DNA from 3 places in the Lysinibacillus sp. FSL K6-0102 genome. Region 3 is predicted to be linked to each of the others. Evidence: a T-box and tRNA genes for the amino acid it is inferred to sense, from the RefSeq annotation. Region 3 holds a T-box; the other regions hold tRNA genes.

Region 1 (4,320 bases), 3.3 Mb from region 3:
GAGACAGTTCGGTCCCTATCCGTCGTGGGCGTAGGAAATTTGAGAGGAGCTGTCCTTAGTACGAGAGGACCGGGATGGACACACCGCTGGTGTACCAGTTGTCTTGCCAAAGGCATCGCTGGGTAGCTATGTGTGGACGGGATAAGTGCTGAAAGCATCTAAGCATGAAGCCCCCCTCAAGATGAGATTTCCCATTACGCAAGTAAGTAAGATCCCTCAAAGACGATGAGGTAGATAGGTTCGAGGTGGAAGTGTGGTGACACATGGAGCTGACGAATACTAATCGATCGAGGACTTAACCAAAAAAGTTTGAAACATTCAATGCACCGTTTATCCAGTTTTGAAAGAATAAAATATTAGAATATACTTGTAATTTTTATAATATATGTTATAATAAGTATTGTCTTTCAAATAGTCTAGTGATGATGGCAAAGAGGTCACACCCGTTCCCATACCGAACACGGAAGTTAAGCTCTTTAGCGCCGATGGTAGTTGGGGGCTTCCCCCTGTGAGAGTAGGACGTCGCTAGGCTATATACTAAAATTATTCCGAAGTAGCTCAGTTGGTAGTAGCACCTGACTGTTAATCAGGTTGTCGCAGGTTCGAGTCCTGCCTTCGGAGCCATTCTTGGAGAGTTGTCCGAGTGGCCGAAGGAGCACGATTGGAAATCGTGTAGGCGGTTAACACTGTCTCAAGGGTTCAAATCCCTTACTCTCCGCCAGCACTTTGATGTGTTCCAAACGATGGCCCCTTGGTCAAGTGGTTAAGACACCGCCCTTTCACGGCGGTAACACGGGTTCGAATCCCGTAGGGGTCACCAATTCAATACCCAGATGGAGGATTAGCTCAGCTGGGAGAGCATCTGCCTTACAAGCAGAGGGTCGGCGGTTCGAGCCCGTCATCCTCCACCATTATTTTTACAACATTATAGTATTATCGCGGGGTGGAGCAGTGGTAGCTCGTCGGGCTCATAACCCGAAGGTCGTTGGTTCAAATCCAGCCCCCGCAACCAAATGGTCCCGTGGTGTAGCGGTTAACATGCCTGCCTGTCACGCAGGAGATCGCCGGTTCGATCCCGGTCGGGACCGCCATTTATTTTAAAATATGGGTCAGTAGCTCAGTTGGTAGAGCATTAGATTGAAGCTCTAAGTGTCGGCGGTTCGATTCCGTCCTGACCCATCTTGTTTTTTTTGCCGGTTTAGCTCAGCAGGTAGAGCAACTGACTTGTAATCAGTAGGTCGTGGGTTCGATTCCTATAGCCGGCACCAGATTTTCCCGGAGGGGTAGCGAAGTGGCTAAACGCGGCGGACTGTAAATCCGCTCCTTAGGGTTCGGCGGTTCGAATCCGTCCCCCTCCACCAGTTTTATTATTTTAGGGGCATAGTTCAACGGTAGAATAGAGGTCTCCAAAACCTTTGGTGTGGGTTCGATTCCTACTGCCCCTGCCAATTAATTTTATGGCGATTGTGGCGAAGTGGTTAACGCACCGGATTGTGGTTCCGGCATTCGTGGGTTCGATTCCCATCAGTCGCCCCATCTAATATAAAATTAATAAACATCATAATACAATGGCGATTGTGGCGAAGTGGTTAACGCACCGGATTGTGGTTCCGGCATTCGTGGGTTCGATTCCCATCAGTCGCCCCATTGTTGGGGTATAGCCAAGCGGTAAGGCAACGGATTTTGATTCCGTCATGCCTAGGTTCGAATCCTAGTACCCCAGCCATTTTTGCGGAAGTAGTTCAGTGGTAGAACACCACCTTGCCAAGGTGGGGGTCGCGAGTTCGAACCTCGTCTTCCGCTCCATGTATGACGGCGGCATAGCCAAGTGGTAAGGCACGGGTCTGCAACACCCTTATCACCGGTTCAAATCCGGTTGCCGCCTCCATATTTTAACTGTTAATCGGTTTATCCGATTTTTTTTATCTCCATTATGCCGGTGTGGCGGAATTGGCAGACGCGCACGACTCAAAATCGTGTTCCTTTGGAGTGTCGGTTCGACCCCGACCACCGGTATCATCAAATTAATAAAAATTAAGAAAGCTCATAAATCTTGATATAACAGGGTTTATGAGCTTTTTATATTAGGGGAATTGCAACAGGTTTAGAAAGAGAAGGATTCTTTTTGAAGAAAAGGTCAACGAGAATAAAAAAAGTATAGAAAATTCATTGGAAGAGAATAGTATGAGTTTTAACGTAGAAGTTACTCATGGGTTTGAATCTCCAAAGGAATCATTAGAAACATAATTAAAACAAGAATGTTTATATTAGCATTCTTGTTTTTTTATGTGATAAAACATTGTGTGTCAGAACGTTCGCTATGATAGACTAAGCAGTTATGTTTATGTAAAACAGGTAAATTTGTTTTACAAATTTTACAGGGCTTTAGAGGGTAATAAATATCTTTACAATATTTTTCTATAAAGGTTGTGCCATTTTAGACGCCTGAAAAGAATAGGTTTATCCTATAGATTTTAGGTAAAAGACAAAGACATCTGTTTCAACATCAATAATTTTTTGAACTTTGGTGGAGAGAGAATATTTTCTTTTATACATTGATTTTTAGATTTCTATTTTTAAGATCTTTCATGGACCAATAAAACCCTACGAGTTGCATCTTCTAGTTGATTGAAAGTTAACAATCAACTAGAAGGTGCAGTTTTTATATATGTGTTGAGTGATGGACTTGATGTGGATGTAATCGATAGCACAAGAGTTGTCATTTTACTCCACTACATTTATATAATCATAAACGTAATGGAGTAAGTAGAAAAAATACGGTTATGTGGAAGAAAGAAGATGATAAGAGTAAAGAGACTGTTAGAGCTTATGACTGTGTATAGTAGTAATACAGGAACAGTATTAAAGGATTGTTCACAATGTAAAAGAGGAGGAAGTGGTAAAAGGGATGCGTGTAAAAAAATCAAAGTATCTTCTTTCCTATAAAGAAGAGGATGAATATCTAATTATTAATATTTATACGAATCAAATTTACGCACTAGATAAATTTAGTTCATTTATTTGGGAAGAGTTTGATAAAACACCAATAGTCTCTGATATTTCCAAATTAATAGCTAAAAGGACAAATGAAGATATTTTAATTATTCAAAAGGATTTAGATGGATTTTTAAATTCGTTGTCAAAAGGAGGTTTAATTAAATTTGTATAATATTTTATATTTATACAAAGAATTAATATTTTTAGATTTCCAAATACGGAGAAAAGGTTTTGATGAAGTCTTTAGACGCTATATAAAAAAATATACTATAGAGGGTTCTAAAGAGATTTTTACTGAGGAGAATTCTGAAGAGATTTTGGAGTGGTTTATTCTTTTAGACCAAGTTTGCTGTTGGTATCCTAGGAAAGCAGATTGTATACACAAAACGTTAATTGGTTATAAGATACTTCAATCTAAGTATGGTATACCAGTAAACATGGTAATAGGGATAAAAAAATTTCCCTTAGAGGCACATGCCTGGATTCAATATCAGGGCCACAATCTATTTGAAGAAATGGAAAATCTTGATTCGTTGAAAGTGATTATAGATTCAAACTCGTATATGAAGGGAGTTGAACTTAGGTGAATTGGTATGTGTTTGAATTTATGTATAATTCGGAGGGAGAAGTGGATAAAAATGGACATCTTAAGATCAACAGTAAATCAAAAGTAAATTATTTCAACACATCCTCACAGAACTTTGTTTTGAAAGCAGCATATGCTCAAAATACGACCCCATATGTGTTTTTTGAAAATAATGATGTATTAATAGTGGGAGACATTGTGATATACAATATTTTGAATCATGGTGTATATGAAAATGTTGATTGGACTGAGCAAGAATTACTCACTAATTTAATTTCCCTTTATAACACATTTGGTTTGGATTTTGTGAAGCGTTTAGATGGCGAGTTTTCATTTGTTCTATTTGATAAAAAGAATTTAACATTAATGGCCTGTAGAGATACCTTGGGGGTAAAAAGGCTCTTTTATTTAAAAACCGATACAAAATTAGTAGTTGCGAGCGATATCTTTCTATTGAAAAGTTATCTAAATACACCTGAGTTGAACGGTGTTTACTTTCAAGAATATCTAAATGCAAAAGGAATTGTTGATTCCTATTTAACGCCATATAAAGAGATCTTGCGTTTACCGAGTGGGAATATGTTTGTTTATGAAAATAAGGAAATTAACCTAATAAACTATGTGAATTATGATGAATTATTTTCTGATAAATGGATGATGAAGGAGACAACTATAAATCGGAAAGCGTTAATTGAAGAATTCGAAAGTATTTTGAACAAAGCAGTTTTGAGGAGAGT
Region 2 (4,320 bases), 520 kb from region 3:
TGTCGTCAATTGTCTCCATGGGATATTGGGAATTTGCTGATCTAACATAGTAAGCCCTCTCTCATCAAAAGTATCGAAAGTAAACAATTCTTTTACACTAATAGCATGGTTTTTGATAAAAATAATTTGGTGTATGATAAATATTTACATAGGGTTTATGGAATATATGAGTTGTGGCAGGGGAAAGTGGTGGGATTAACCATGTCCAGTTGCCTGTAACTTCTCTTCCTGTTGATTTTTCTGCCTCCTCAAACAATTTAAACTGCTGAGCTGCTGTATGATGATCAACAATGCTCACACCATCTTCTTTAAATGAGTGAAGAACAGCAATATTAAGTTCTACTAAAGCACGATCACGCCAAAGAGACGCTTGTTTGGTTGTATCAAGATTAAAAATCTCTGCAATTGCAGGTAACATATTATAACGATCATGATCTGCTAAATTTCGTGCGCCAATCTCTGTTCCCATATACCAGCCGTTAAATGGAGCTGCTTGAAAATCAATTCCAGCCATTTGAAAACGCATACTCGAAATAATAGGTACGGCATACCACTTCATTCCTAATTTTTCCACATCGTTTGACTCTGGATGACGGATTGAGACCTCTACTATATTTTCTTCAGGAATTACAAACATTTGAGGAGCACGATTATCTACCTGTATAACGAGTGGTAATACATCAAAATCAGTTCCTTTACCTCTCCATCCTAACGACTCACACACTTTTGTAAATTTAATGGACTGTGAATCTCCAATAATGCCTGCATCTGTTTCATAGCCTGCATAACGAATTAGTTGATGATTCCAAATCCGTACTCTATCTGAAGCAAACACTGTTATAGTTGGACGAATTTTCCCATGATTTGTCGCATAATCAATATGTTCTAGTAATTTTTGAAAAATAGCCTTTTCATCTAAAACATCACGTGCATCTACCACATGCAGTGACTGCCAAAACAGACGTCCAATACACTTATTGCTATTTCGCCATGCCACACGTGCGCCAAAAACTAGCTCCTCTGTTGTTGGGTGATATTTACCTGCATCCTTAACTGCCTGTAATCTATTCTTTAACCAAAGTTCTGATTCATTTTGTTCTGTCTGATATAGACTTAAAAATTGCTGTATCTCCTGTATATTCATATCGATTCCTCCACTTATCCTCATATTAGAGGAACAAAACAACAAGCACCATGAAAATAGTAATTGAAAAAACATACATATTTTATATATGAAATAGTTTGTTCATATTTACTCTATAGACTCTCTTTCGTAAGGGAATGTAAGGGAGAAAGATTTTAATTATTATAAAAAGGCTACAGTAGTCATGTAGCCTTTTTCAGGGGGTTGTAGAACAAAGAAATCAATAGAATTTTTGTAAATGGTGAAAAAGCTATACGTTCTGGGCTACTTACTTGCTGCTGTTGCTTCGCTTTCGCATAGAGCAGAACCAGTTTCACAAATTCTCTGGCCAGGATTTCGCCTGTATCTATACTAGAGAAGTCAAGCAGCCTTCACAAAAGTATTGACCATGGAAGTGTACGTGGTAAGTGAAACGGCTTATAGGAGCCCATAGTAAGATGCTAGGGGAATTAAATTCAGTCCCTCACCTTGCAAATAGGTCTTTTTCTGCTATTGCATTATCTTTTATCGTTTAAAGAACAGGAGAATAGAAAAAAGCATGTAACACACATCTGTGCTACATGCTTGATGACCCGTACGGGATTCGAACCCGTGTTACCGCCGTGAAAGGGCGGTGTCTTAACCACTTGACCAACGGGCCGTGGCTCCGAAGGCAGGACTCGAACCTGCGACAACCTGATTAACAGTCAGGTGCTACTACCAACTGAGCTACTTCGGAATAATATGGGCCTAAATGGACTCGAACCATCGACCTCACGCTTATCAGGCGTGCGCTCTAACCAGCTGAGCTATAGGCCCATTTTGGAGCGGGTGATGAGAATCGAACTCACGACATCAGCTTGGAAGGCTGAGGTTTTACCATTAAACTACACCCGCAATAATGGTGGGTCAGGACGGAATCGAACCGCCGACACTTAGAGCTTCAATCTAATGCTCTACCAACTGAGCTACTGACCCGAAAAATGGAGGAGGTAGAGGGATTCGAACCCCCGCGCGGTGTTACCCGCCTGTCGGTTTTCAAGACCGATCCCTTCAGCCAGACTTGGGTATACCTCCAAAAATATTACAATGGTGGAGCCTAGCGGGATCGAACCGCTGACCTCCTGCGTGCAAGGCAGGCGCTCTCCCAGCTGAGCTAAGGCCCCATTTATCATGAAAGATGGTCGGAATGACAGGATTCGAACCTACGACCCCTTGGTCCCAAACCAAGTGCTCTACCAAGCTGAGCTACATTCCGTAAACATGATTTTATTGGCGCGCCCGACAGGAGTCGAACCCATAACCTTCTGATCCGTAGTCAGACGCTCTATCCAATTGAGCTACGGGCGCATGTTAATTAAAAAATGATGAGCCATGAAGGACTCGAACCTTCGACCCTCTGATTAAAAGTCAGATGCTCTACCAACTGAGCTAATGGCTCGTGAAATTAAAAATGGCTGGGGTACTAGGATTCGAACCTAGGCATGACGGAATCAAAATCCGTTGCCTTACCGCTTGGCTATACCCCAATTTTAAAATGGGGCGACTGATGGGAATCGAACCCACGAATGTCGGAACCACAATCCGATGCGTTAACCACTTCGCCACAATCGCCACTATATAGATTATATTAGCTGTATTATGAACGAGTACCTCAATACCTGGCAGGGGCAGTAGGAATCGAACCCACACCAAAGGTTTTGGAGACCTCTATTCTACCGTTGAACTATGCCCCTAAAATGGTGGAGGGGGACGGATTCGAACCGCCGAACCCTAAGGAGCGGATTTACAGTCCGCCGCGTTTAGCCACTTCGCTACCCCTCCAAGGGAATGGTGCCGGCGATAGGAGTCGAACCCACGACCTACTGATTACAAGTCAGTTGCTCTACCAACTGAGCTACACCGGCAATAATAATGGCGGTCCCGACCGGGATCGAACCGGCGATCTCCTGCGTGACAGGCAGGCATGTTAACCGCTACACCACGGGACCAAAATGGTGGAGGATGACGGGCTCGAACCGCCGACCCCCTGCTTGTAAGGCAGGTGCTCTCCCAGCTGAGCTAATCCTCCACAAAAAATAAGCGAAGCGACGTCCTACTCTCACAGGGGGAAGCCCCCAACTACCATCGGCGCTAAAGAGCTTAACTTCCGTGTTCGGTATGGGAACGGGTGTGACCTCTTTGCCATCATCACTTCACTTATTCAGCTGAAAGACTTATTCTTTCAAAACTAGATAAACGATACATTGAATGTTTCAAACTTTTTTGGTTAAGTCCTCGATCGATTAGTATTCGTCAGCTCCATGTGTCACCACACTTCCACCTCGAACCTATCTACCTCATCGTCTTTGAGGGATCTTACTTACTTGCGTAATGGGAAATCTCATCTTGAGGGGGGCTTCATGCTTAGATGCTTTCAGCACTTATCCCGTCCACACATAGCTACCCAGCGATGCCTTTGGCAAGACAACTGGTACACCAGCGGTGTGTCCATCCCGGTCCTCTCGTACTAAGGACAGCTCCTCTCAAATTTCCTACGCCCACGACGGATAGGGACCGAACTGTCTCACGACGTTCTGAACCCAGCTCGCGTACCGCTTTAATGGGCGAACAGCCCAACCCTTGGGACCGACTACAGCCCCAGGATGCGATGAGCCGACATCGAGGTGCCAAACCTCCCCGTCGATGTGGACTCTTGGGGGAGATAAGCCTGTTATCCCCGGGGTAGCTTTTATCCGTTGAGCGATGGCCCTTCCATGCGGAACCACCGGATCACTAAGCCCGTCTTTCGACCCTGCTCGACTTGTAGGTCTCGCAGTCAAGCTCCCTTGTGCCTTTACACTCTACGAATGATTTCCAACCATTCTGAGGGAACCTTTGGGCGCCTCCGTTACCTTTTAGGAGGCGACCGCCCCAGTCAAACTGTCCGCCTGACACTGTCTCCTGCCCCGCTAAGGGGCATGGGTTAGAATTTCAATACAACCAGGGTAGTATCCCACCGACGCCTCCTTCGAAGCTGGCGCTCCGAGATCTCTGGCTCCTACCTATCCTGTACAAGTTGTACCAAAATTCAATATCAGGCTACAGTAAAGCTCCACGGGGTCTTTCCGTCCTGTCGCGGGTAACCTGCATCTTCACAGGTACTATAATTTCACCGAGTCTCTCGTTGAGACAGTGCCCAGATCGTTACGCCTTTC
Region 3 (4,320 bases):
TTTTGCGACAGGGATTAACTCATCAATATCTTTAAATTTATAAACATAAATGTCTGTATCCATAAATAATTCTGACTCATCCATGTCACCAAATTGAGTTAGTTGGCTAAGAAGATCCTCTCCAACTTCATCGAATGGTGCAAACATATCTTTGTGTTCATCAAAATTCGAATGACCATCTAATGTTTCACCGTCTTTTAAAATATGTGCACGTGTGACAATGATTTCTAAGCCTACTTCAGATGCATTGATATGAATCCAAATCGGACCCTCTACATCAAAATAATCCTCCGTGTTTACTTCATCAATCATATCCCAAAAAAGTTGTTCACCCTTTGCTCGATTGTACCAAATTTCTTCACGACTATAGCCGCGATCCTCTATATCATTGTACGTAATAAAGAGCTTGAGTGTATTTTCATTTACACGTTCGATGTCCACTAGACCTCATCTCCCTTCACTGTCATATGTCGAAAAACAGTTTGTTTCATTAGTATGCTTTTATTCTTTGTTTTTAACCTTCATACTGCATTTGTTTTTCAACCTTTGACCACACTACAGTAAAACCATCGAGTAACCGTAAACATGAATTTTTGTGTTCACAGTTGTCTCTAACTCTATTGTATGCTGTTCTGTCATAAAATGAAAAGGATATACACCGTTTCACAGAAGATATTTGAATTATTGAAATTGTAGTAAACTATTTAACTTAAATCAAGTTTAACATACTTTTACGGAAATATATGACTTTTCCCTATTAATTATTATACTTCATATAGAAGGTTTTACAGAAGTAAAACATAAAAAAAAGATGTCACAACATGTATTCCACATCTGTAACATCTATTACATATATTATTCAGAATAGAAAGGTTTAATTCACCATTCGTTGCGCTTCTTGTAATTGATATGCTCGAACTTTTCGAGGTAAGAAACGACGAATTTCATCTTCATTGTAGCCAACCTGCAGACGTTTTTCATCTAAAATGATTGGTCTACGTAGTAAGCCAGGATATTCCTGAATTAATTCATATAAACGTTGTAATGGTAAGCTTTCAACATCCACATTTAATTTTTGGAATATTTTAGAACGAGTGGAAATGATTTCATCAGTTCCATCTTCTGTCATTCGTAAAATTTTTTTTATTTCACTTATGCTAAGCGGTTCAGAAAATATATTACGTTCTGTATATGGAATTTCGTGCTCCTCTAACCAAGCTTTTGCTTTACGACAAGAGGTACAACTTGGTGATGTAAATAGGGTTACGATCATTCTGACACATCCTTTCATTTAAAAATTATTATCTATAAACCAGAACCAATGTGTTAAATTAGAATTAATGTAATGTAAAATACACAGTACCATTATACAGTACTCAGCTGTATTTGAATATAGTTCCAATAAAAAAATCTGAACCTATCCATAAATATTCTGTCTATTCATACAGCTTTCAAATATGATGTATTTTCTTCAAACTTATGTGCTACTACTACCATTCCCATTTTTAAAGCATTTTAAACATCTAAACAGATATCTCAGTTGTTCTCATTTAAGAAAAATAATCGAGAAAATTGTCAATCCCATGTGTACATCCAAACAATTTTTTAATAAAAAATTATAAATTTATAACAAAATTACATAACAAAAAAAGCATATAATTTTTTCTAGAAAAAAAACACCGTCAAAAGTCTGACTTTACACAAAGGAATCTTTATATTATAATTCTTTGCAATCAAATCAATTTGAACAATTTAAATTGAGAAAAACGCTGACGAAGAGTAGTACATATGCTAATTCACGTATAGAGAGTCTGTGGTTGCTGTAAACAGATCGTGGATGCATGTGGAATGGACTTCCGAGTTAGCTTTGTGAACGCTACTTGAAGCTATTAGCAAAGCTCGTCCCTTCACGTTACGAAGTTGAGTGGCCTTTTTAGGCAAGCTGGGTGGTACCGCGGATTCAAACATCATTCGTCCCTTCATTAGAAAAATCTAATGAGGACGCATGATGTTTTTTTGTCTTCATCACCAAGTTGAAAGGTGAAGACAACGCTGTGACACAAGTTACAGCAATTGAATTCGAGGAGGAATTTTTTAATGACAACTATTTTTTCTGGCGTACAGCCTACAGGTATCGTAACATTAGGGAACTATTTAGGAGCATTCAAGCAGTTCCCGGCACTACAAGATGAAGGAAACGCTATTTATTGTATCGTTGATCAACATGCCATCACTGTTGCACAAGATCCTAAAGAATTACGAGAAAGTATTCGTAAGCTTGCTGCTACCTACATTGCTACTGGCATTGACCCTAAAAAATCGACATTATTTATTCAATCAGAGGTGCCAGCGCATGCTCAGGCAGGATGGATGTTACAATGTGTTGCGTCTATTGGTGAGCTAGAACGTATGACACAATTCAAAGATAAATCACATGGTAAGGAAAGCGTATCTGCTGCTCTTTTAACATATCCACCGCTAATGGCTGCAGACATTCTACTTTATAACACAAATATTGTCCCTGTCGGCGATGATCAGAAGCAGCATATTGAGCTAACTCGTGACCTTGCAGAACGCTTTAACAAACGCTTTGGCGATGTTTTAACAATTCCGGAAATTCAATTACCTAAAGCTGGCGCACGCATTAAATCCTTACAAGAGCCAACAAAGAAAATGAGTAAATCAGATCCAAATACGAAAGCGACAATTCGCTTATTAGATACTGCGAAAGACATTGAGAAAAAAATTAAATCAGCTGTAACTGACTCTGACGGCATCGTTGCATTTGATGTGGAAAATAAACCAGGTGTTTCAAATTTATTGACAATCGAATCAGCTATTTCAGGGGTAGCCGTTGAAGATTTAGTCAAAAAATATGAGGGAATTGGTTATGGTGGATTCAAGCAGGGTGTAGCAACAGCAGTAATTGAACACCTAACACCTATTCAAGAGAAATTCTATCATCTAGTAGAATCATCAGAATTAGATGTCATTCTAGATGAAGGTGCTGAAAAGGCGAATGTGATTGCTAGTGCTACATTAAAACGTATGGAAGATGCTATGGGTCTTGGTCGCGCACGTCGCTAAACTTACGGCTTGTCTGAGGATCGATCAAAGCCCAAATCAAGCACAACTGCGCAGATGATGATACAGGCTCCTACCGCCATATAAAATTCTGTTGTTTGAAAAATAAATTTGAAAACAACCTTCCATGAATAACCTAGTGTGCGGTAATTTAAATACAATATGAGATTCCCTACAGAGAGGATCATTAAGCCATAACTTACTAAAAATAAAAAGAGACGAAACATAGTAATGGCATCCTTTCTATTTCTTCTTACTTATCATTTATTCACAAAACTATAAAAAAAGACGTCAGCCATTTAAATTTGGCTGACGTTTTTTTATGTTTATCTATTATGCTTCATATTTTTTGAATAGGAGACTTGCATTATGACCACCAAAACCAAGAGAATTACTCATTGCATATTGAATATTTGCTTCTCTTGCTTCGTTTGGAACATAATCTAAATCACATTCAGGATCAGGATCTTTTAAATTGATTGTAGGTGGTAAAATCCCTTCTTTAAGGGCTAATGCTGTGAAAATAGCTTCCACACCACCTGCTGCTCCTAATAAGTGACCCGTCATAGATTTTGTTGAGCTCATTGCAAGGTTATACGCATGATCACCAAAAGCAGTTTTCACAGCTTGTGTTTCGAATAAATCGTTATATGGCGTACTTGTACCATGGGCATTAATATAATCAACTTGTGATGGCTCTACGCCACCATCTGTTAATGCTTGCGTCATCGCACGTGCTGCACCTTCACCCTCTGGAGCTGGAGCCGTAATGTGATGCGCATCCCCAGTTGCACCATAACCTAAAACTTCAGCATAGATTTTGGCACCACGAGCTTTTGCATGTTCATATTCTTCTAAAATGACAATACCCGCTCCTTCTCCGATAATAAAGCCATCTCGGTTTTTATCGAATGGGCGACATGCAGCTTGTGGATCTTGATTTAATGATAGTGCTGTATTGGCACAAAAACCTGCAACCGCCATTGTTACGATTGGTGATTCAGCACCACCAGAAATCATAACATCAGCATCTCCACGCTCAATTACTTTAAAGGCATCACCAATAGAGTTTGTGCCTGAAGCACATGCCGTTACAGAACAAGAATTTATCCCCTTTGCACCAAAGTGAATAGAGACTTGGCCAGATGCCATATCAGGAATCATCATTGGGATAAAGAAAGGACTAACACGTCTTGCGCCACGCTCTTGGAATGTTAAAAATTGTTGTTCATATGT

The links. The T-box of region 3 lies ahead of trpS (tryptophan--tRNA ligase). A T-box ahead of a tRNA ligase gene usually reads a tRNA of that ligase, here a tRNA-Trp.
Region 1: it encodes a tRNA-Trp, which carries the amino acid that the T-box ahead of trpS (tryptophan--tRNA ligase) is inferred to sense. The anticodon was not compared.
Region 2: it encodes a tRNA-Trp, which carries the amino acid that the T-box ahead of trpS (tryptophan--tRNA ligase) is inferred to sense. The anticodon was not compared.

What each region holds. Positions count from the first base shown of each region.
Region 1 covers NZ_JBBOPH010000001.1:4,082,031-4,086,350, reverse strand. The annotation lists rRNA gene NYE73_RS20850 (23S ribosomal RNA) at 1-303, shown strand, start outside; rRNA gene rrf (5S ribosomal RNA) at 416-531, shown strand; tRNA gene NYE73_RS20840 (tRNA-Asn) at 548-624, shown strand; tRNA gene NYE73_RS20835 (tRNA-Ser) at 630-721, shown strand; tRNA gene NYE73_RS20830 (tRNA-Glu) at 746-820, shown strand; tRNA gene NYE73_RS20825 (tRNA-Val) at 836-911, shown strand; tRNA gene NYE73_RS20820 (tRNA-Met) at 938-1,012, shown strand; tRNA gene NYE73_RS20815 (tRNA-Asp) at 1,016-1,091, shown strand; tRNA gene NYE73_RS20810 (tRNA-Phe) at 1,107-1,179, shown strand; tRNA gene NYE73_RS20805 (tRNA-Thr) at 1,193-1,268, shown strand; tRNA gene NYE73_RS20800 (tRNA-Tyr) at 1,278-1,361, shown strand; tRNA gene NYE73_RS20795 (tRNA-Trp) at 1,375-1,448, shown strand; tRNA gene NYE73_RS20790 (tRNA-His) at 1,461-1,536, shown strand; tRNA gene NYE73_RS20785 (tRNA-His) at 1,572-1,647, shown strand; tRNA gene NYE73_RS20780 (tRNA-Gln) at 1,652-1,726, shown strand; tRNA gene NYE73_RS20775 (tRNA-Gly) at 1,732-1,806, shown strand; tRNA gene NYE73_RS20770 (tRNA-Cys) at 1,815-1,888, shown strand; tRNA gene NYE73_RS20765 (tRNA-Leu) at 1,936-2,016, shown strand; gene NYE73_RS20760 (PqqD family protein) at 2,909-3,169, shown strand; gene NYE73_RS20755 (lasso peptide biosynthesis B2 protein) at 3,162-3,584, shown strand; gene NYE73_RS20750 (asparagine synthase-related protein) at 3,581-4,320, shown strand, end outside.
Region 2 covers NZ_JBBOPH010000001.1:264,858-269,177, reverse strand. The annotation lists gene NYE73_RS01340 (hypothetical protein) at 1-48, opposite strand, end outside; gene NYE73_RS01335 (nitric oxide synthase oxygenase) at 98-1,144, opposite strand; tRNA gene NYE73_RS01330 (tRNA-Glu) at 1,713-1,784, opposite strand; tRNA gene NYE73_RS01325 (tRNA-Asn) at 1,786-1,862, opposite strand; tRNA gene NYE73_RS01320 (tRNA-Ile) at 1,869-1,942, opposite strand; tRNA gene NYE73_RS01315 (tRNA-Gly) at 1,947-2,020, opposite strand; tRNA gene NYE73_RS01310 (tRNA-Phe) at 2,026-2,101, opposite strand; tRNA gene NYE73_RS01305 (tRNA-Ser) at 2,108-2,200, opposite strand; tRNA gene NYE73_RS01300 (tRNA-Ala) at 2,214-2,289, opposite strand; tRNA gene NYE73_RS01295 (tRNA-Pro) at 2,305-2,381, opposite strand; tRNA gene NYE73_RS01290 (tRNA-Arg) at 2,397-2,473, opposite strand; tRNA gene NYE73_RS01285 (tRNA-Lys) at 2,492-2,564, opposite strand; tRNA gene NYE73_RS01280 (tRNA-Gln) at 2,578-2,652, opposite strand; tRNA gene NYE73_RS01275 (tRNA-His) at 2,662-2,737, opposite strand; tRNA gene NYE73_RS01270 (tRNA-Trp) at 2,786-2,859, opposite strand; tRNA gene NYE73_RS01265 (tRNA-Tyr) at 2,864-2,947, opposite strand; tRNA gene NYE73_RS01260 (tRNA-Thr) at 2,955-3,030, opposite strand; tRNA gene NYE73_RS01255 (tRNA-Asp) at 3,039-3,114, opposite strand; tRNA gene NYE73_RS01250 (tRNA-Val) at 3,119-3,194, opposite strand; rRNA gene rrf (5S ribosomal RNA) at 3,206-3,321, opposite strand; rRNA gene NYE73_RS01240 (23S ribosomal RNA) at 3,389-4,320, opposite strand, start outside.
Region 3 covers NZ_JBBOPH010000001.1:782,578-786,897, reverse strand. The annotation lists gene mecA (adaptor protein MecA) at 1-441, opposite strand, end outside; gene spxA (transcriptional regulator SpxA) at 875-1,270, opposite strand; T-box leader at 1,761-1,982, shown strand; gene trpS (tryptophan--tRNA ligase) at 2,098-3,087, shown strand; gene NYE73_RS03625 (hypothetical protein) at 3,090-3,311, opposite strand; gene fabF (beta-ketoacyl-ACP synthase II) at 3,418-4,320, opposite strand, start outside.